One region of the Microbacterium bandirmense genome, then DNA from elsewhere that is predicted to be linked to it. Evidence: predicted binding sites of a transcription regulator. Region 1 holds the regulator's gene; the other holds the start of a gene.
What was found. The regulator LexA, encoded in region 1, represses DNA repair genes until DNA is damaged. The targets are predictions, from matches to a motif close to TCGAACANNTGTTCGA.

Region 1 (9,980 bases):
CGCATGCGGGCATCCGGATCACCGGCCGAGACCGACACGTCGATCACCGCCATCTCCTGGCCGATGCTCTCGTGCAGCGCCGTGAAGACCTCGGGCGAGAGGAAGCTCGGCTCCCAGGGCTGACCCTGCGCGATCGCCCAGACCGCAGGCCGCCGCAGCACGAACTCGGTGTCGGATGCCGGATCGAGCACGATCAGGTCGGTCTCCTCACCGGAGGCCGACAGCGCGACCCGCACCGCCTCGACCGGGATCGGCCGCGCCAGGGCATTCCATCGCCGCATCGTGTCGACCGACGAGAACACCGGCTGCACGCGCCGACCGTCCGGGGCTGCGACGGTGACGATCGACAGCTCCTGGCTCTTGTCGACCTTCAGGCCGGTGGGCCCGACACCCTCATCACCCTTCTCGGCGACGAGCGGCACGAGCACGCGGGCACGGCGGAACGCGTCGACGACCTCGACCTGGGAACCCTTGCCGGCACGGAAGCGCACCAGGGCCGCGAGCAGCGCGGGGTCGGCGGAGCCGTCGTCCCCCGCATTCGGGTTCGCCTCGAAGCTGCGCCCCTCCCAGGGGACACCGGCGGAATCGGCCGTGTTCGCCCCGCGGTCGCAGGCGTCGTCAGTCCCCTGCGACATCCAGTGCCTCAGCCAGCGTGAACTGACCGGCGTAGAGCGCCTTGCCGACGATCGCGCCCTCGACGCCCAGCGGCACGAGCTCGCGCAGGGCGGCGATGTCGTCGAGGTTCGAGACACCACCCGAGGCGATCACCGGCTTCGGGGTGCGCGAGGTGATCTCGCGCAGCAGATCGAGGTTCGGGCCGCGCAGTGTGCCGTCCTTGGTGACGTCGGTGACGACGTAGCGGCTGCACCCGGCCTCTTCGAGGCGCTCGAGCACCTCCCAGATGTCGCCGCCCTCCTTGGTCCAGCCGCGGGCCGCGAGCGTCGTACCGCGCACGTCGAGCCCGACCGCCACAGCCTCGCCGTAGCGGCTGATCACGTCGGCCGCCCACTCGGGGTTCTCGAGTGCCGCGGTGCCCAGGTTGATGCGCGCCGCGCCCGACTCGAGCGCCGCCTCGAGCGAGGCGTCGTCGCGGATCCCACCGGAAAGCTCGACGTTCACGCCACGGTACTGCTTGATGACCTTGCGCAGGATGGCCGTGTTGCTGCCGCGTCCGAATGCCGCATCGAGGTCGACGAGGTGGATCCACTGGGCGCCTGCGTCGACGAACTCGCCGGCCGCGTCGACGGGATCGCCGTAGTTGGTCTCGGTGCCGGCCTCGCCCTGGGTGAGTCGCACCGCCTTTCCGCCCGCGACATCAACGGCGGGCAGCAGGATCAGGGCAGGTGACTGTGCGAAATCGTTCATGTCTTCCTTGAAGAGGGGTGACGACGGCCCGAGTGGGCACGAGAGTCGAGAGTAGTCCGGGTCGGCGCTGCGCTCAAACCATGTTGCGCTTGTCAGAGCGCTTCGACCCAGTTGCGCAGCAGGCGGATGCCGGCGTCGCCGGACTTCTCGGGGTGGAACTGGGTCGCCGACAGCGGCCCGTTCTCGACGGCCGCGATGAAGCGCTCGCCGTGCGTGGCGTAGGTGACCGCGGGCTGCGGGAACGGCGGGATCACGTCGAGTTCCCAGGTCTTGGCCGCGTAGGAGTGCACGAAGTAGAAGCGCTCCTGCTCGATGCCGCGGAACAGCACCGTGCCCTCGCCCGGCTCGACCGTGTTCCAGCCCATGTGCGGCAGCACCGGTGCGTCGAGTTCGGTGACGGTGCCCGGCCACTCCCCCAGTCCCTCGACGTCGTGACCGCGCTCGACTCCGCGCTCGAACATGATCTGCATGCCGACGCAGATGCCGAGCACGGGACGCCCGCCCGCCAGTCTGCGGTCGACGATCTCGTCGCCGCCGTGGGCGATCAGGGCGTCTCGCACAGCGGCGAACGCCCCGACGCCCGGCACGACGAGCCCATCGGCCTCGAGGGCGCGACCGCGGTCACGGGTGAGCTCGACCTCGGCACCGGCGGCTGCGAGGGCCTTCACCGCCGAGTGGACGTTGCCAGACTCGTAGTCGAAGACGGCGACGCGGGGAGCGCTCACAGCGCTCCCTTGGTGGAGGGGATGCCCTCGACCAGTGGGTCGATGGCCTTCGCCTGCCGGAAGGCACGGGCGAACGCCTTGAACTCGGCCTCGGCGATGTGGTGCGGGTCACGCCCGCCGAGCACGCGCACGTGCACCGTGAGCCCGGCGTTCAGCGTGATCGCCTCGAACACGTGGCGGACGAGCGAGCCGGTGAAGTGGCCGCCGATGAGGTGGAACTCGAAGCCGGCCGGTTCGCCATCGTGCACCAGGAAGGGGCGACCCGAGATGTCGACGACGGCCTGCGCGAGGGCTTCGTCCAGGGGCACCAGTGCGTCGCCGTACCGCGAGATGCCCGCCTTGTCACCGAGGGCATCGCGGATGGCCTGTCCGAGCACGATCGAGATGTCCTCGACGGTGTGGTGGGCGTCGATGTGCGTGTCGCCCTTGGCCCGGACGGTGAGATCGGTGAGCGAGTGCTTTGCGAACGCGGTGAGCATGTGGTCGAAGAAGGGCACCGAGGTGTTGATGTCGGTCCGGCCCGTTCCGTCGAGGTTCACCTGCACCTCGACGGTCGACTCGGACGTGCTGCGGGTGCGCTGCGCGGTACGCGGCTGCGGGGCGGTGCGGGAGTCGCTCATGAGTGGGATCCTATCGATGCGAGGGCTTCGAGAAAGGCGCTGGTCTCGGCCTCGGTTCCTGCCGAGACGCGCAGGTGTCCGGGGATGCCGACATCACGGATCAGCACACCGCGCTCGTACAGAGCGCGCCAGAGTGCGGGCGGGTCATCGACCCCGCCGAAGAGCACGAAGTTCGACCACGACTCGTGCGGCGTGAAACCGAGCGCTTCGAGCGTGGCCGAGATGCGGTCGCGCTGCTCGACGATCTCGTCGACCATGCGCAGCATCGTGTCGGAGTTGCGGAGCGCTGCCAGGGCGGCGGCCTGAGTCAGGGCACTGAGGTGGTAGGGCAGCCGCACCAGGCGCAGCGCGTCGATGAAGGCCGGGTCCGCTGCGACGTAGCCGACGCGGGCGCCCGCGAACGCGAAGGCCTTGCTCATCGTGCGCGAAACCGCCAGCCGTGGGCGACCGTGCAGCAGGGTCACCGCCGATACCGCCTCGTGGGGGGCGAACTCGAAGTAGGCCTCGTCGACGATCACGACCCCGCGCGCGGCCTCGTACACGGCCTCGATCACGTCGAGCCCGAGCGGGGTGCCCGTGGGGTTGTTGGGTGCGCACACCATGACGACGTCCGGATCCGCGGCGGCCACCTGTGCCGCAGCATCGTCGGGACTCAGCGAGTAGTCGTCGTCGCGAGTGCCGGCCACCCAGCTCGCACCGGTGCCCTGGGCGATCAGCGGGTACATCGAGTAGGTCGGCGCGAACCCGAACACCGTGCGTCCGGGTCCGGCGAAGGCCTGCATGATGTGCTGCAGCACTTCGTTGGACCCGTTGCCCGCCCAGATCTGATCGGCGGTCAACCCGTGTCCGAGGTACTCGGCGAATCCCTCGCGGAGCGCCGTGAACTCGCGGTCGGGGTACCTGTTGACATCGCGCAGAGCGAGGGCGATGTCATCGAGGATGTCACTGGCGACCTCATCGGGAACCGGATGCGTGTTCTCGTTCACGTTCAGCGCGACGGGCAGAGGAGCCTGCGGGGCGCCGTAGGGAGTGAGTCCGCGAAGGTCATCGCGGAGGGGCAGCTCATCGAGGGAGGTCACCCTTCCCATCGTAGAGCGGGTGGCCGTGAGTGGAGGCTCGATGACGCCGGGCGTCAGCTCGTGTAGGCGGTGGGAATGGAGATCTCGGCACCGACCTGGATCGCACCGGAGCTGAGGTTGTTCAGGCGCTTGATGTCTTCGATGACCACGCGCGGGTCTGCGCCGGGTGCCGCTTCAGCGGCGATCGACCACAGGCTGTCACCCGGCAGCACGGTGACCGACTCGAACGAGACCGGCTCGCTGTGAGAGCCGGACGCGAGCGCCGAACCGCCGGCGAGCACTGAGAAGGCGATGCCCACCGCGACGGGAAGGGCCGCCGCCACCGCGAGCACCCGGCGACCACGGGCGGTGATCCGCAGCCGGGTGGCCATCGGGACCGGTCGGCTCGTCGTCGCCTGGATTCCGATCGTGCTCATGGTGACTCCTCTGCTCTCCCCGCCATGGGGTGGAAGTGGTACAGCTTTCGCATCCGGCATCCGGCCGGGGATGCCGGATGCGAAGCTACGTACCGAACTTATCTTCGATATCGAACATCTGTCAAGACTTCTTCGAAACCACACCCGTGACTTTGTCGACACGCTCGAACAGATCTTCCGATTCGGGCATGTTCTCGGATACGGTTTCGATGAAGACAGCCCACCATGGGCCACCGACATTCGAACCGGAACGCCGCGCAGCCGCGGTTCCCGCACCGGCAGGAACGCACGAAGGAGCACCGATGAGCGACACCCCCGCCCCCGCATCCGAGGCTCCGCGCACACGGCGTCGCAAGAATCTCAGCGCCAAGCAGATGGCGATCCTCGAGGTGATCCAGACGTCGATCGCCCGGCACGGCTACCCGCCGAGCATGCGCGAGATCGGCGACGCCGTCGGCCTGAAGTCACTCTCCAGCGTGACCCATCAGCTCGGCCAGCTCGAGCTCAGCGGCTACCTGCGCCGCGACCCGGGCAAGACGCGGGCCATGGAGGTGCTGATCGACCTGCCGGGCTCCGGCACCGAGAACCCCGCCGACACCTCGCCGACCGTCGGCGACGCCGCGCTCGTGCCCCTGGTCGGTCAGATCGCCGCCGGGGTGCCGATCACCGCCGACCAGCAGGTCGACGAGATCTTCCCGCTGCCGCGCCAGCTGGTGGGCAAGGGCGACCTGTTCATGCTCAAGGTCAGCGGCGAGTCGATGATCGATGCCGCGATCTGCGACGGGGACTGGGTCGTGGTGCGCACACAGAACACCGCCGAGAACGGCGAGATCGTGGCCGCCATGATCGACGGCGAGGCCACGGTCAAGACGTTCCGCCAGCGCGATGGCCACACCTGGCTGCTCCCCCGCAACTCCGCCTTCGAGCCGATCCTGGGCGACGATGCCGTGGTGCTCGGCAAGGTCGTGGCGGTGCTGCGCGCGGTCTGATCCACGCCCCCTCTGAACGCCGACGCCCCCTTCCAGATGCGCATCTGGGAGGGGGCGTCGACGGTGCGAGGGGGCGTCGGTGGATATCGCCTCGCGTATGCGCGGCTCAGACCGCGACCGACACGTCCTCACGCACGCGGCGGGTGGCCTCGACGATGTTGCGCAGCGAGGCGACCGTCTCGTCGTAGCCGCGGGTCTTCAGCCCGCAGTCGGGGTTGACCCAGAGCTGGCGCACGGGCAGCGCGTCGACGGCGCGACGCAGCAGCACCTCGATCTCGTCCACGCCGGGAACCCGCGGCGAGTGGATGTCGTAGACTCCAGGGCCGATGCCGTGATCGAATCCGTTCGCAGCGATGTCGTCGACCACGTCCATCCGGCTGCGAGCGGCCTCGATCGAGGTGACGTCGGCATCCAGCGCGCGGATCGCGTCGATGACGACGCCGAACTCCGAGTAGCAGAGGTGCGTGTGGATCTGGGTGGCGGCCGCCGCACCGCCGGTGGCGAGACGGAACGAGCCGACCGACCAGTCGAGGTATGCCGGCTGGTCGATGCTCTTCAGCGGCAGCAGTTCGCGCAGCGCCGGCTCATCGACCTGGATGATGCCGATGCCGGCCGCCTCCAGGTCGCCGATCTCGTCGCGCAGCGCGAGGGCGACCTGGTTGGCCGTCTCGCCCAGGGGCTGGTCGTCGCGCACGAACGACCACGCGAGGATCGTCACCGGGCCGGTCAGCATGCCCTTGACCGGCTTCACGCTCAGCGACTGCGCGTACGACGCCCACGACACGGTGATGGGCGCAGGACGCGACACGTCGCCCCACAGGATCGACGGACGCGTGGCGCGCGATCCGTAGGACTGCACCCAGCCGTGCTGGGTCACCGCGAAGCCGTCGAGGTTCTCGGCGAAGTACTGCACCATGTCGTTGCGCTCGGGCTCGCCGTGCACGAGCACATCGAGGCCCAGATCCTCCTGCAGCGCGACGACGCTGTCGATCTCGCGCTTGAGGAAGTCCTCGTAGTCGTCGGCGGGCAGCTCGCCGCGAGTGAACTGCGCGCGGGCGCGGCGGATGTCGCCGGTCTGCGGGAACGATCCGATGGTGGTCAGCGGCAGCGCCGGCAGGCCCAGCGCCCGCTGCGCCTCCTCGCGCGCCTCATAGGGTGCGCGTGCGAAATCGGCATCCGCCAGCGTGCGCCCGCGCACGGCGCCGTCGCGAACGCCCGGCGCATCCCGACGGTCGGCGAGTGCGGACGACGCCGCCTGCAGCTCCTCGGCGATGGCATCCGCACCCTGTGCGAGCCCGGCGGCGAGGGTGACGACCTGGCCGACCTTCTGGTCGGCGAAGGCGAGCCACGACACCAGACGGTCATCGAGCAGGCTCTCGTCGCTGACATCGTGCGGCACGTGCAGCAGCGACGTCGAGGTCGAGGCGGCGACCGATACGGCGCCGAGGGCACGCAGCTGCTCGAGCTTGCCGAAGGCGCCGGCGAGGTCGCCGCGCCAGATGTTGTGCCCGTCGATCACACCGCCGACGAGCGTCTTCTCACCGAGTTCGGGGAGCGCGGCCGGCACGCCACCGCGCACCAGGTCGATCGCGATCGCCTCGATGGGCGCGGCAGCCAGCACGGCGAGCGTGTCACCGAGCGCCGCGTAGGGCGCGGCGACGAGGATCGACGGACGCTCCGACTCGGCGCCCAGCACGGCGAGGGCGCGATGTGCGGCATCCGCCAGCGTCGCCGGGTCGGCCGGCAGCGACTCGCTCACCAGCGCGGGCTCGTCGAGCTGCACCCAGTCCGCGCCCGCGGCCTTCAGCCGGCCGAGCAGCTCGACGTACACCGGCAGCACATCGTCCAGACGGCTGAGCGGGTCGTAGCCCTCGGGTGCGGCATCCGACGCCTTCGCCAGCGCGAGCAGCGTGACGGGTCCGACGATGACCGGGCGGGTGCGGTAGCCGCCCGCGACCGCCTCACGCACCTGCTGCACGAGGCTGTCGTTCGAGAGCGAGAACGTCGTCTCCGGGCCGATCTCGGGAACCAGGTAGTGGTAGTTGGAGTCGAACCACTTCGTCATCTCCGACGCGGCGCGGTCACCCTCGCCGCGCGCGATGGTGAAGTAGGCCGGCAGGCCGATGGAGCCATCGGCGTCGCGCAGGTCCTCGAAGCGCGCCGGGATCGCACCGACCGTCACGGCGGCGTCGAGCACCTGGTCGTAGAACGAGAACGACTCGGGGATCGCCGAGTCCTCGCGACCGAGACCCAGCTCGGCGAGACGGGCGCGCGTCGCTGCGCGCAGCTCGGCGGCGGTGCTCTCGAGCTCAGCCAGGTCGGAGCGACCGGCCCAGAAGGACTCGACCGCCTTCTTCAGCTCGCGGCGACGGCCGATGCGCGGGTAGCCGAGGATCGTTCCAGCGGGGAAAGCGGTCATGGTGTTCCTTACTTCGATGGTGCGGAGAGCTGACAGTCGGGGATCACGTCCGCCGCGCGGAGGACGTCCAGCACGGTGTCGTGCTGGTTGAAGGCGTAGAGGTGCACCCCCGGTGCACCGCCGTCGACGACGGCGCGGACGAGATCGGATGCCCAGCGGATGCCGATCTGCCGGCGCCCTTCGGCGGTCGGCTCGATCTCGAGGGCGATGGCCAGTTCGCTCGGCAGCTCCTCACCGGTCAGCTCGAGCACGCGCGTCAGACGGGCGGGTGAGGTGATCGGCATGATTCCGGGCAGGATCGGGATGGTGACGCCGGCGCGACGCGCGCGCTCGACGAAGGCCAGGTAGTGGTCGGGATGGAAGAACAGCTGCGTGATCGCGAGGGTCGCCCCGGCCGCCTGCTTGGCCAGCAGCGCGTCGACGTGCTGACTGCTGTACGCGGAGCGCGGATGCCCGTTGGGGAATGCCGCGACGGCGATGTTCACCTTGCTGCGCGGCGCCACGCGCACCGCACCGGGGTTTCCGGGAACGGGCGACTCCTCGTACGGCGCCCGCTCGGCCTGCACCCGGTCGATGAGCTGTACCAGCTGCGCCGAGCTCTCGAGATCGCCGAGGAACGGCTCGTCCTCGTCGTGCCCGGCGGGCGGGTCGCCGCGCAGGGCGAGGAAGCTGCGCACTCCGGCGTCGAGGAACTCCCGGATCAGCCGGGCGGCGCCGGTGTAGGTGTTTCCGACGCAGGTCAGGTGGGCGAGCGGCTCGGTGTCGGTGTGCGCGCGGATGTAGCGCAGCACCTCGAGCGATCGCCCGCCCGTCGAGCCGCCCGCGCCGTAGGTGACCGAGAGGAAGTCGGGTCCGGCCGCGGCGAGGTGGTCGATCGTGGCGTGCAGGGCCTGCGTGCTGGCCTCGGTGCGCGGCGGGTACAGCTCGAAGGAGAACGGGACGCTGCTCATGACATTCTCCTCACGGTGTCGGGGTGCATAGGGCACGCCGGGGGCGCACCCAGAACGCTAAGTGAGCGGCCCGCTCGGATGCACGATGTGTGACGCCGTGTGACACTCGCGGTCCGCCGTTAGGCTCGGATGCATGACCTCGTCGTTCGGATCGTGGCCGTCTCCGTTCACCGCTGCGCACATCGCGCAGGCATCCCCCCGCATCGACGGGGCCCGCTTCGTGGGCGACGAGATCTGGTGGGGGGAATCGGTGCCCTCCGAGGGCGGGCGAATCACCGTGCGCAGCTCATCGGGAGCCGAGATCCTGCCGGCTCCGTGGAACGCGCGTTCGCGCGTGCACGAGTACGGCGGCGGGTCGTGGACGGCGGACGCCGACGGCACCCTGTTCTTCGTCGACGGCGCGGATCAGCGCGTGTATCGGATGCCCCGTGCCGGCGCCCCGGTGCCACTGACCGCACCGGGGGCGGCTTACGGGGGGCTGCGCGCGCAGCACGGGCGTCTGCTGGCGGTGCGCGAGGATCTGCGCCCCGAGCCGCACGTGCGCGCGATCGTCGAGATCCCGCTGGACGGGTCGGCCGCGGAGGACGACGCCGCATTGACGACCGTGATCGCGACGAGCGGATTCGTCGCGCACCCCGCGCTCTCGCCCGACGGCTCGCACGTCGCGTGGGTGCAGTGGAGCACGGTGCACATGCCGTGGGATCGGGCGCTGCTGCATGTCGCCCCCGTCGACGGTGATCAAGTCGCGGGCGGCGATCAGATCGCGTCGATCGCGACCAGAGCTGCGCTGCAGCCGGAGTGGACGGCCGACGACGAACTGCTCTACCTCGACGATCCGACCGGCAGGTGGAACCTGCAGCGTGTGCGTCTGACGGACACGTCCGCGACGCCGCCGCCCGAGCCGGTCGCTCCCGCCGATTCCGATACCGGTGGCGGACTGTGGGTGCTCGGCAACCGCTGGTATCAGCCGCTCGACGACGGCCGCATCGTCGCCGTGCGCACCAACGGTCAGGATGAGATCGTGCTCCTCGGCGCCGATGGCCGGGTCGAACTGCTGACCGTGCCGATCACGGCCGGCGCGAGTGTCGACGACGCCACCGGTTCGCGCGTGCTCATCTCGGGTTCCGGTGCGACGGTGGGCGCGGGCCTGTGGTGTCTCGACGTGGATCGCGGCACGGTGACGACCATCACCGGCGGCGACGAGGCGGACGCCGCCTGGGTGCCGCGTGCGCGGCCGGTCACGTTCGAGGGCCGGCACGGCGCCGTGCACGCCTTCGACTACCCGCCCGCCAACCCCGACGTCACGGCGCCGCAGGGCGAGCTGCCGCCGTACATCGTCATGGTGCACGGCGGTCCCACCTCGCACGTCTCAGGTGCCGCATCCACCGCCTATGCGTACTGGACCAGCCGGGGAATC
Region 2 (9,980 bases), on a different contig from region 1:
CAAGGACGTCTCGGCCGGACGCGCGAAGATCATCACCGGTGGCGGGTCGAACGAGACCGCCCACGCCATCGAGCTGTACAAGGCCAGCGAGAAGGCCGGCGCCGACGGCATCATGATCGTCACCCCCTACTACAACAAGCCGACCCAGGCGGGCATCCTCACGCACTTCCGGCTGGTGGCGGATGCCACCGACCTGCCCGTCATCCTCTACGACATCCCCGGTCGCACCGGCGTGCCGATCAAGTACGAGACGATCCTGCGCCTTGCCAAGCACCCGAACATCCTCGCCGTGAAAGACGCCAAGGGCGACTTCTCCGAGGTCAGCCGGGTGCTGAATCAGACCGACCTGATGTACTTCTCCGGCGACGACGCCAACGTGCTGCCGCACCTGGCGATCGGCGCGACCGGCATGATCGGCGTCACCGCCAACATCACGTCGGCTCCGTACCGCACCATCGTCGACGCGGTGAACCGCGGCGATCTGGCCACGGCCACGGACGCGCACCGCCGGCTCGAGCCCCTGGTGCGCGCGACCATGACGCACGTGCCGGGCACGGTGTCGGCGAAGTACATCCTGCACGGCCTCGGCCGCATCGGCAGCCCGCGCGTGCGCCTGCCGCTGGTGGGCCCCGAAGAGTGGGAGGCCGCCATCATCGAAGACGAGCTCGCTCTGGTCACCGACGTCGCCGGTGCCGACTTCTCTGATTTCCGTCCCGACCGCAACGCCGCGGCCGGCGGCGCCCTGCCCAAGGTGCACGGCACCACACGATGAGCGCTCCGATGCGCTGAAAGTCAAGACCGGACACCAGGTGTCCGACGGAGGAGACATCCATGTCCATTCCCCTCGCCGCCCCCGAACCGCTCGCTCAGGGCACGTTGCGCGTGACCCCGCTGGGCGGCCTCGGCGAGGTCGGCCGCAACATGACCACGTTCGAGTTCGGCGGCAAGATCCTGATCGTCGACTGCGGCGTGCTCTTCCCCGAAGAGCACCAGCCCGGTGTCGACCTGATCCTGCCCGACTTCGAGCCCATCAAGGACCGCCTCGATGACATCGTCGGGGTGGTGCTCACGCACGGACACGAAGACCACATCGGCGCGGTGCCGTACCTGCTTCGTCTGAAGAACGACATCCCGCTGATCGGATCGGGCCTCACGCTCGCGCTGGTCGAGGCGAAGCTCAAGGAACACCGCATCAAGCCCTTCACGCTCACCGTCACGGAGGGGCAGCAGGAGAAGGTCGGCCCGTTCGACCTCGAGTTCGTCGCGGTCAACCACTCGATCCCGGATGCCCTCGCCGTCGCGATCCGCACACCAGCCGGCATGGTGCTCGCCACCGGCGACTTCAAGATGGACCAGCTGCCGCTGGACGGGCGCATCACCGACCTCCGGGCGTTCGCGCGCCTCGGCGAAGAGGGCGTGGACCTGTTCCTCGTCGACTCGACCAACGCCGACGTGCCGGGCTTCACACCCACCGAGCGCTCCATCGGGCCCGTGCTCGACCAGGTGATCGGCAAGGCGCCACGGCGTGTGATCGTCGCCAGCTTCTCGAGCCATGTGCACCGGGTGCAGCAGGTGATCGACGCCGCGCACGCGCACGGTCGTCGGGTGGCCTTCCTCGGCCGCAGCATGGTGCGCAACATGACCATCGCCGAGCAGCTGGGCTATCTGCACGTGCCCGACGGCGTGCTCATCGACTACAAGAAGGCCCGCGACCTGCCCGACGACAAGATCGTCTACATGTCGACCGGCTCGCAGGGTGAGCCGATGGCGGTGCTCAGTCGCATGGCGAACCTCGACCACGCCATCGAGCCGGGCGAGGGCGACACGGTCATTCTCGCCTCGAGCCTGATCCCCGGCAACGAGAACGCCGTCTACCGCGTGATCGACGGGCTCACCAAGCTGGGCGCGAACGTCGTGCACAAGGCCAACGCGAAGGTGCACGTCTCGGGGCACGCCGCGGCGGGTGAGCTCATCTACTGCTACAACATCCTGCGCCCCAAGAACGTGCTCCCGGTGCACGGTGAGTACCGTCATCTGATCGCCAACGCCAAGCTCGCGCAGGACACCGGGATTCCCGAGGAGCGCACCTTCGTCGGCGGCAACGGCACGATCATCGACCTCCGCGACGGAGAGGCCAGGGTTGCCGGTCAGCTCGACATCGGCTTCGTGTACGTCGACGGCTCGACCGTCGGCGGCATCACTGATGCGGATCTCAAGGACCGGCGCATCCTGGGCGAAGAGGGCTTCGTGTCGGTGATCGTCGTGGTCGACTCTTCGACCGGTTCCATCATCTCGGGCCCGGAGATCCACGCTCGCGGCGTGGCCGAGGACGACGCGGTGTTCGATGACATCACGCCGAAGATCGTCGCGGCGCTGAAAGAAGCCGCCGGCAACGGCGTGCGCGACAACCACGCTCTCTCGCAGATCATCCGTCGCACGATCGGACGCTGGGTGAACCAGAAGCTGCGTCGCCGGCCCATGATCGTGCCGCTGGTGATCGAGGCCTGACGACCGCGCGAAATCCGCGGAAAGCCGCGTCACTGCGGCGCGATGTCGGCCCTCGGCCGTAGCCTGGATGCCATGGCCAGGAGTACCACGAAGTCCGAGCGCGCTTCCGAGAGCGCCTCGTCGTCGCGCCAGAAGCGGCAAGCGTCTCCGCGGTCGAGCGCGAAGTCGGCGCCCGCACCCAAGAAGTACGTCGACGAGGCTGAGAAGGCCCCGGTCGGGGTGCGCATGTGGCTCGGCATCGCCCATGGCGTCGGCGGACTGTTCCGCGCCTTCGGTCCCGAGAACCTCGAGAAGGATCAGCGTCGCGACGGCTTCCCGTTCCTGCTGGTCCTGCTTGCCTGTGCCGGCGCGGTCGTCGAGTGGTTCTTCATCGGCAACGAGATCGCGCAGACGATCAGCGCGTACACCTGGGGCGGGATGATCGGCCGGGCCGCGTTCGTGCTGCCGGTTCTGCTCCTGCTGTTGGCCGGCTGGCTCTTCCGCCACCCGTCGTCGGTGCACGACAACGGTCGCATCGGCATCGGCTTCGGACTGTTCGTGCTGGCGCTGGCCGGGTTCTGCCACGTCGCCTCGGGCGTGGCGAACGACCTCGGCGCGCTGGATCGTCCGCAGCCGAGGGAGGGCATGCCCGCGCTGAGCGCGGCCGGCGGCCTGTTCGGATGGATGCTGGGTGAACCGCTCGCGTTCCTGACGCCGATCGTGGCCTACATCGTTCTGGCGCTGCTGGCGGCGCTCAGCATCCTGATCCTCACGAAGACGCCGCCGAACCGCATCGGCGAGCGACTCGGCGACATGTACGCGTGGATGTTCGGCGCTGAGCGCCCGATTCGCGATGCCTCCGCCGCCGGCGAGCAGGCCGACGGCGACGACGGCAAGGATGACGCGCTGCCGTGGTGGCGCCGCAACAAGACCGGTCGCGAGGAGGACCCGGACGACGGTGTCGACTCACAGGCCATCACCGCGCTGTTCGACGAGCCCGCCGGCACCAAGCCGGCCTACGATCAGGCCGTCATCGTGGGCGAGGCACCCGAGCCCGATCCGCACGACGCGGCCACCGAGGTGCTCACCGACCTCAGCGCGCTGACCGACCGACTCGGTGAGCAGAACACGACGGCGCTGCTGGACGACACCGGCTCCACCGGAGAGCTGCCGGGGCTTGACGGGTTCGGCACCGCGGGGCCGGGCTCGGCTGCGCCGCAGCCGCCCGCGGCCCCGTACGTGCTGCCCTCGTCCGCCGTGCTGAAGGCGGGACCGCCGCCGGTGGTGAGGTCGGATGCCACCGATCGCACGATCGAGCAGATCACCAGCGTGCTCACCCAGTTCAAGGTGGATGCCAAGGTCACGGGCTTCTCGCGCGGTCCCACCGTGACGCAGTACGAGATCGAGGTCGGCCACGGCGTCAAGGTCGAGAAGATCACCCAGCTGAGCAACAACTTCGCCTACGCCGTGGCCTCCAACGACGTGCGCATCCTCTCGCCGATCCCCGGCAAGAGCGCCATCGGCATCGAGATCCCCAACGTCGACAAGGAGACTGTGGCGCTCGGTGACGTGCTTCGCTCAGCTGCGGCGCAGAAGAGCACGCACCCGCTCACCATCGGCGTCGGCAAGGACGTCGGCGGCAACATCGTCGTGGCCAACCTCGCCAAGATGCCGCACCTGCTGGTCGCCGGTTCCACAGGGTCGGGTAAGTCGAGCTTCGTCAACTCGATGATCACGAGCCTGCTGATGCGGGCACGCCCGGCGGATGTGCGCATGGTGCTGATCGACCCGAAGCGCGTGGAGCTGACCAGCTACGCCGGCGTGCCGCACCTGATTACGCCGATCATCACGAACCCCAAGAAGGCGGCCGAGGCGCTGCAGTGGGTCGTGAAGGAGATGGACATGCGTTACGACGACCTCGCGTCGTTCGGCTTCCGTCACATCGACGACTTCAACAAGGCCGTGCGCGCCGGCGAGGTCGAGGTGCCCGTGGGCAGTGAGCGCGTGCTCAAGCCGTACCCCTACCTGCTGGTCGTCGTCGACGAGCTCGCCGATCTGATGATGGTCGCTCCGCGCGACGTCGAGGACTCGATCGTGCGCATCACCCAGCTGGCGCGCGCATCGGGCATCCACCTCGTGCTCGCCACCCAGCGACCCAGCGTCGACGTCGTCACCGGTCTGATCAAGGCAAACGTGCCCTCGCGTCTGGCGTTCGCGGTCACCAGCGTCACCGACAGCCGGGTGATCCTCGACTCCCCCGGCGCCGACAAGCTCATCGGCCAGGGTGACGCGCTGTTCTCCCCGATGGGATCGTCGAAGCCGTTCCGGCTGCAGGGCGCGTGGGTCGACGAGAGCGAGATCTCCGCCGTCGTCAAGCACGTCACGCAGCAGGCGCGTCCGGAGTACCGGCCCGATGTGCAGGAGTCCGCCGAAGCGAAGAAGAAGGAAGTCGATGAGGACATCGGGGATGACCTCGAGCTGCTGCTCGCGGCTGCCGAGCTCATCGTGTCGTCGCAGTTCGGCTCGACCTCGATGCTGCAGCGCAAGCTGCGCGTGGGCTTCGCGAAGGCCGGGCGTCTGATGGACCTGCTCGAGTCACGTGAGATCGTCGGTCCGTCGGAGGGATCGAAGGCGCGCGATGTGCTGGTCACTGCCGAGCAGCTGCCCAGCGTGATCGCGAAGCTGCGGGGCGACGATGCGCCCGCCGCCAGCACGCCCTCCTCCGCACCGCAGGCGCCCGTCGCCGATCCCGTCGAGCAGCAGTTCGAAGGACTTCCCGTCGTGGAGAGCGACGACGATGGCGACGAGGACGCCTGGGGCCTGACGGGGCGCGACTGATGGCGATCCCACGGCAGCTCCCCAACGCGATCACGATCGCGCGCATCCCGCTGGCGATCGTCTTCTTCGTGATGCTGCTCTTCGCGGGCACCTACGGCGCCGGAGACATCGTCCTCCGCTGGATCGCCGGAGCGCTGTTCGTGGTGGCCATCTCCACCGACTGGGTCGACGGGTACCTCGCCCGCAGATACGACATCGTCAGCGACTTCGGCAAGCTCTGGGACCCGATCGCCGACAAGCTGCTCACCGGCGCGGGCTTTCTCGGCCTGGCGATCCTCGGCGAGGTCGGCTGGTGGATCGTGATCATCATCCTGATCCGCGAGTGGGGCATCACGATCCACCGGTTCACGATCGTGCATGAGCAGGTCGTCGCCGCTGCCTGGATGGGCAAGGTCAAGACCGTGGTGCAGGGTGTCGCCCTGAGTTGGGCCCTGCTGCCGCTGCACACGCTGATCGGCCTGACACCGTGGGTCGTGGTCACCCAGGTGCTGATGATCGCCGCGCTCGTGCTCACCGTGGCCAGCGGGATCGACTACGTGGTCGCTCAGGTGCGCGGCGCACGGTCACGCGCATGACGATGACAGTGGCCGCGGAGCTGGTGGCCGCGCTGCGCGCTCGCGGGTGGACGCTGGGCGTCGCGGAGTCACTGACCGGGGGCGCCGTCGCGTCTGAGATCGTCTCGGTCCCGGGCGCGTCAGAGGTGCTGCTCGGCGGCATCGTCTCCTACGCGAGCGAGGTCAAGCACACGCTGCTCGGTGTGGACGCGCAGCTTCTCGAGGCAGCCGGCGCCGTGCATCCTAATGTCGCCGCGCAGATGGCCGATGGTGTGCGGCGGGCCGTCGCCGTCGGCGATCGCCCCGCCGACGTCGGCATCGGCACCACGGGAATCGCCGGACCCGACTCGCCCGACGGTCAGCCCGTGGGAACCGTGCACATCGGCGTCGTCACGCCGACCGCGCACGCGGTGCGCTCTTTCGTCTTCCCGGGCAGCCGCGGCGAGATCCGCGAGCAGGCGCGGGACGCCGCGATCCTGGCGGTTCTCGAGGCGGTGCGGGAATAGCGGGAGCTCCACGGCGGTTGACCTGGATGTGCGCATGACACGACAGCGAACTCCTCGAACCGCAGCGCTCACACCGTGGGCACAGACAGAAACAGTAGATTCAGCAGCAGCCAGTGGGGTTAGACTGGCGATCCACTCGGATGCGAATCCGGGGAAGGTGTTGGAGGGGAGGTTCCGATGATCCTTGTCAGACAGGAGATCGGCGATGTGCTGCGGGACTTCCGCCTGCAGAAGGGACGAACGCTGCGCCAGGTCGCAGGCAAGGCCTCGGTCGCACTCGGCTACCTGAGCGAGGTCGAGCGCGGTCAGAAGGAAGCGTCCAGCGAGATCCTCGCTTCGGTTGCTGAAGCACTCGACGTGCCCATCTCGACGATCATGCGCGAGGTCGGCGACCGGATCTCGGTGCTCGAGGGACTCAGCTCCTTCCCGGATGTCGTTCCCGACGACCTCGTGGCCTCGGTCGAGCCTGAGCTCTCGCTGCACTGATCGCACGGAGCCGGGCATCTGATGCGACGCAGTGAGTTCCTGCGCGCCGTCGACGACGAGTTCGGCGCACGGGCGAATGCGCTCACCCATGACCTGGTTCTGGGCGGCCTCGGCATGACGGCGCGCGACGCCCTCGATGCGGGCGTGCCGCCACGCGAGATCTGGCTGGCGCTGTGCGCCGAGACCGACGTGCCCGCCCAGCGTCGCTACGGTGTGGGAAGACTCGAGCCGCGCGAGAGCTGATCGAACGCGAGAGCTGATCGAATCTGCGTCGATCGCATTCGGCGTGTCGTCGAAAATGTGTTCGATGTGCGCGTATCGTTCTGCACAAGTGGTCTCGATGCGATCTCTCTCCACAGAACGTGGGATTCCCGACACGATGTCGGTGGCCCCTCGTACCGTGAGAGACGTGGCTTCGGGCCATGCGCCTTGTCGGAGAGTCACCCCACCGGGGAGGCCGCGACAGCCTACAGGCAGCAGCATTCGAGATACCAAGGAGCACGTCATGCCATCCACCGACGACCGCGAGAAGGCGCTGGATTCCGCCCTCGCACACATTGAGCGCCAGTTCGGCAAGGGATCGATCATGCGGCTGGGCAGCGACGAGCGCGCGCCGGTCGAGGTCATCTCGACCGGATCCATCGCGCTGGACTCCGCCCTCGGGATCGGGGGGCTGCCGCGCGGACGCATCATCGAGATCTACGGGCCGGAGTCGTCGGGTAAGACGACGCTGACCCTGCACGCGATCGCCAACGCGCAGCGTGCCGGCGGTATCGCCGCCTTCATCGACGCGGAGCACGCGCTCGACCCCGAGTACGCGCGCAAGCTGGGCGTCGACATCGATCAGCTGCTGGTCTCTCAGCCCGACACGGGTGAGCAGGCGCTCGAGATCGCCGACATGCTGATCCGCTCCGGGGCGATCGATCTGGTCGTCATCGACTCCGTCGCCGCCCTCGTGCCCGAGGCCGAGATCAAGGGCGAGATGGGCGACTCGCACGTCGGTCTGCAGGCTCGCCTCATGTCTCAGGCGCTGCGAAAGCTGACCGGTGGACTGAACCAGACCAAGACCACGGCGATCTTCATCAACCAGCTGCGTGAGAAGATCGGCGTATTCTTCGGGTCTCCCGAGACTACGGCCGGTGGAAAGGCGCTCAAGTTCTACGCCTCCGTGCGCCTCGACATCCGTCGCATCGAGACGCTGAAGGACGGCACCGAGGCGGTCGGAAACCGTACCAGGGTCAAGGTCGTCAAGAACAAGATGGCTCCGCCGTTCAAGCAGGCCGAGTTCGACATCCTCTACGGTGTCGGCATCTCCCGCGAGGGCAGCCTGATCGACTTCGGCGTCGAGCACGGCATCGTGAAGAAGTCGGGCTCCTGGTACACGTACGACGGTGACCAGCTCGGTCAGGGCAAGGAGAACGCCCGCAACTTCCTGCGCACCAACGATGACATCGCGCTGGCCATCGAAGAGCAGATCAAGCAGAAGCTCGGCATCGGCGTGAAGGCCGAGACGCCCGCCGACGAACTGGCCGAGCGCCGCCCGGCCTGATGTTTCGGCGTCGCTCAACAACCGTGTTTCGGCATCGCTCAACAACCGTGTTTCGGCGTCGCTCAACAACCGGGGTGACCTGTGCACCGTGATGATGACGGGGGCGAGCACCTCGCCCCCGTCATCCCGCTCTTCGGATCGTCGAGTGAACGCGAGCCGAGCGCCACTCATCCGGCGGCGCGGGCGGCGGCGGCTCTCGCACACGCCGAGCAGGCCGTCGCGCTCCGTGCCCACGCTCAGCGCGCGGGTGACGAGGGCGAAGCGCGCGGAGACGAGGGCATGTCGCCCGACCTCGAGCAGGTCAGGGAGCGCGCCGAGCAGGCTCTCGTGCGCAAACTGCGCGCCAAGGCGCTCTCGGTGGCCGAGGCTCGCAGCGTGCTGCGCGAGAACGACCTGGACCGTGACGGTATCGAAGACGTGATCGACGACTTCCTGGCCCGCGGCTACATCGACGATCGCACCCTCGCAACGCTGCTCGTCACCTCCGGTGTGGAGCGCAAGGGTCAAGGCCGTGTGGCGATCGCCCGCTCCCTGTCGCAGCGGGGCATCCCGCGTGAGATCATCGACGATGTCCTCTCCGAACTGCCCGATGACGATGCGGAGCGCGCGCTGGAGTTCGCTCGCAGCAAGGCCCGCGGCATGACCGGCCTCGAGCCCGACACGGCTCTGCGGCGCCTGCTCGGGCAGCTGGCCCGTCGCGGCTACGGGGGAGGCGTCGCGATGAACGCGGCACGCACCGCGCTGCGCGAGGCGGGCGGCGGATCGGCTGGTCGATCGGGAGTGCGCTTCGTCGATTCCGACTGATGCGCCACGCGTGGGTGCGTCGGTACTCCGGCCGGGCGGCGCGCCCGGGCCGGACGGCTCGTAGAATAGCTGTCACCATGACTACTCCGCGCAGTGAACCCACGATCATCGCGCCCTCGGCAGCCGCGACGCACGCCGACGGGCGTCGCCGCTCGTACGAAGTGCGCACCTTCGGGTGCCAGATGAACGTGCACGACTCCGAGCGGCTGTCCGGCTCGCTGGAGAGCGCGGGGTATGTGCGGGCGGATGCTGGCGAGAACGCAGACATCGTCATCATCAACACCTGCGCGGTGCGCGACAACGCCGCAGGCAAGCTGTACGGCACACTCGGCCACCTCAAGTCGGTCAAGGACAAGCACGAGGGCATGCAGATCGCCGTCGGCGGCTGCCTCGCGCAGATGGATCAGCAGGCCGTGCTCGACAAGGCGCCCTGGGTCGACGTCGTCTTCGGCACCCACAACATGGGCTCGCTGCCCGGGCTGCTCGAGCGTGCGCGTCACAACGGCGAGGCTGAGCTCGAGATCCTCGAGTCGCTCGAGGTCTTCCCCTCGACTCTGCCCACCAAGCGGGACTCCGCGCACAGCGGCTGGGTGTCGATCTCGGTCGGCTGCAACAACACCTGCACGTTCTGCATCGTGCCGAGTCTGCGCGGCAAGGAGAAGGACCGGCGTCCTGGCGACATCCTCAACGAGATCCGCCTGCTCGTCGAGGACGGCGCGATCGAGGTGACTCTGCTGGGGCAGAACGTGAACTCCT

Region 2: a site for LexA is predicted at 7,164-7,179, ahead of recA (recombinase RecA). Genes of this name have one in related genera too.

The regions. Positions count from the first base shown of each region.
Region 1 is NZ_JBBDGM010000006.1:27,246-37,225, forward strand. It holds gene WDU99_RS08195 (SseB family protein) at 1-635, opposite strand, end outside; gene priA (bifunctional 1-(5-phosphoribosyl)-5-((5-phosphoribosylamino)methylideneamino)imidazole-4-carboxamide isomerase/phosphoribosylanthranilate isomerase PriA) at 619-1,365, opposite strand; gene hisH (imidazole glycerol phosphate synthase subunit HisH) at 1,458-2,090, opposite strand; gene hisB (imidazoleglycerol-phosphate dehydratase HisB) at 2,087-2,710, opposite strand; gene WDU99_RS08215 (histidinol-phosphate transaminase) at 2,707-3,798, opposite strand; gene WDU99_RS08220 (LysM peptidoglycan-binding domain-containing protein) at 3,843-4,205, opposite strand; gene lexA (transcriptional repressor LexA) at 4,508-5,194, shown strand; gene metE (5-methyltetrahydropteroyltriglutamate--homocysteine S-methyltransferase) at 5,301-7,613, opposite strand; gene WDU99_RS08235 (methylenetetrahydrofolate reductase) at 7,622-8,563, opposite strand; gene WDU99_RS08240 (prolyl oligopeptidase family serine peptidase) at 8,697-9,980, shown strand, end outside.
Region 2 is NZ_JBBDGM010000020.1:23,811-33,790, forward strand. It holds gene dapA (4-hydroxy-tetrahydrodipicolinate synthase) at 1-772, shown strand, start outside; gene WDU99_RS16445 (ribonuclease J) at 832-2,508, shown strand; gene WDU99_RS16450 (DNA translocase FtsK) at 2,581-5,325, shown strand; gene pgsA (CDP-diacylglycerol--glycerol-3-phosphate 3-phosphatidyltransferase) at 5,325-5,900, shown strand; gene WDU99_RS16460 (CinA family protein) at 5,903-6,385, shown strand; gene WDU99_RS16465 (helix-turn-helix domain-containing protein) at 6,563-6,871, shown strand; gene WDU99_RS16470 (DUF3046 domain-containing protein) at 6,893-7,114, shown strand; gene recA (recombinase RecA) at 7,377-8,420, shown strand; gene WDU99_RS16480 (regulatory protein RecX) at 8,502-9,224, shown strand; gene miaB (tRNA (N6-isopentenyl adenosine(37)-C2)-methylthiotransferase MiaB) at 9,302-9,980, shown strand, end outside.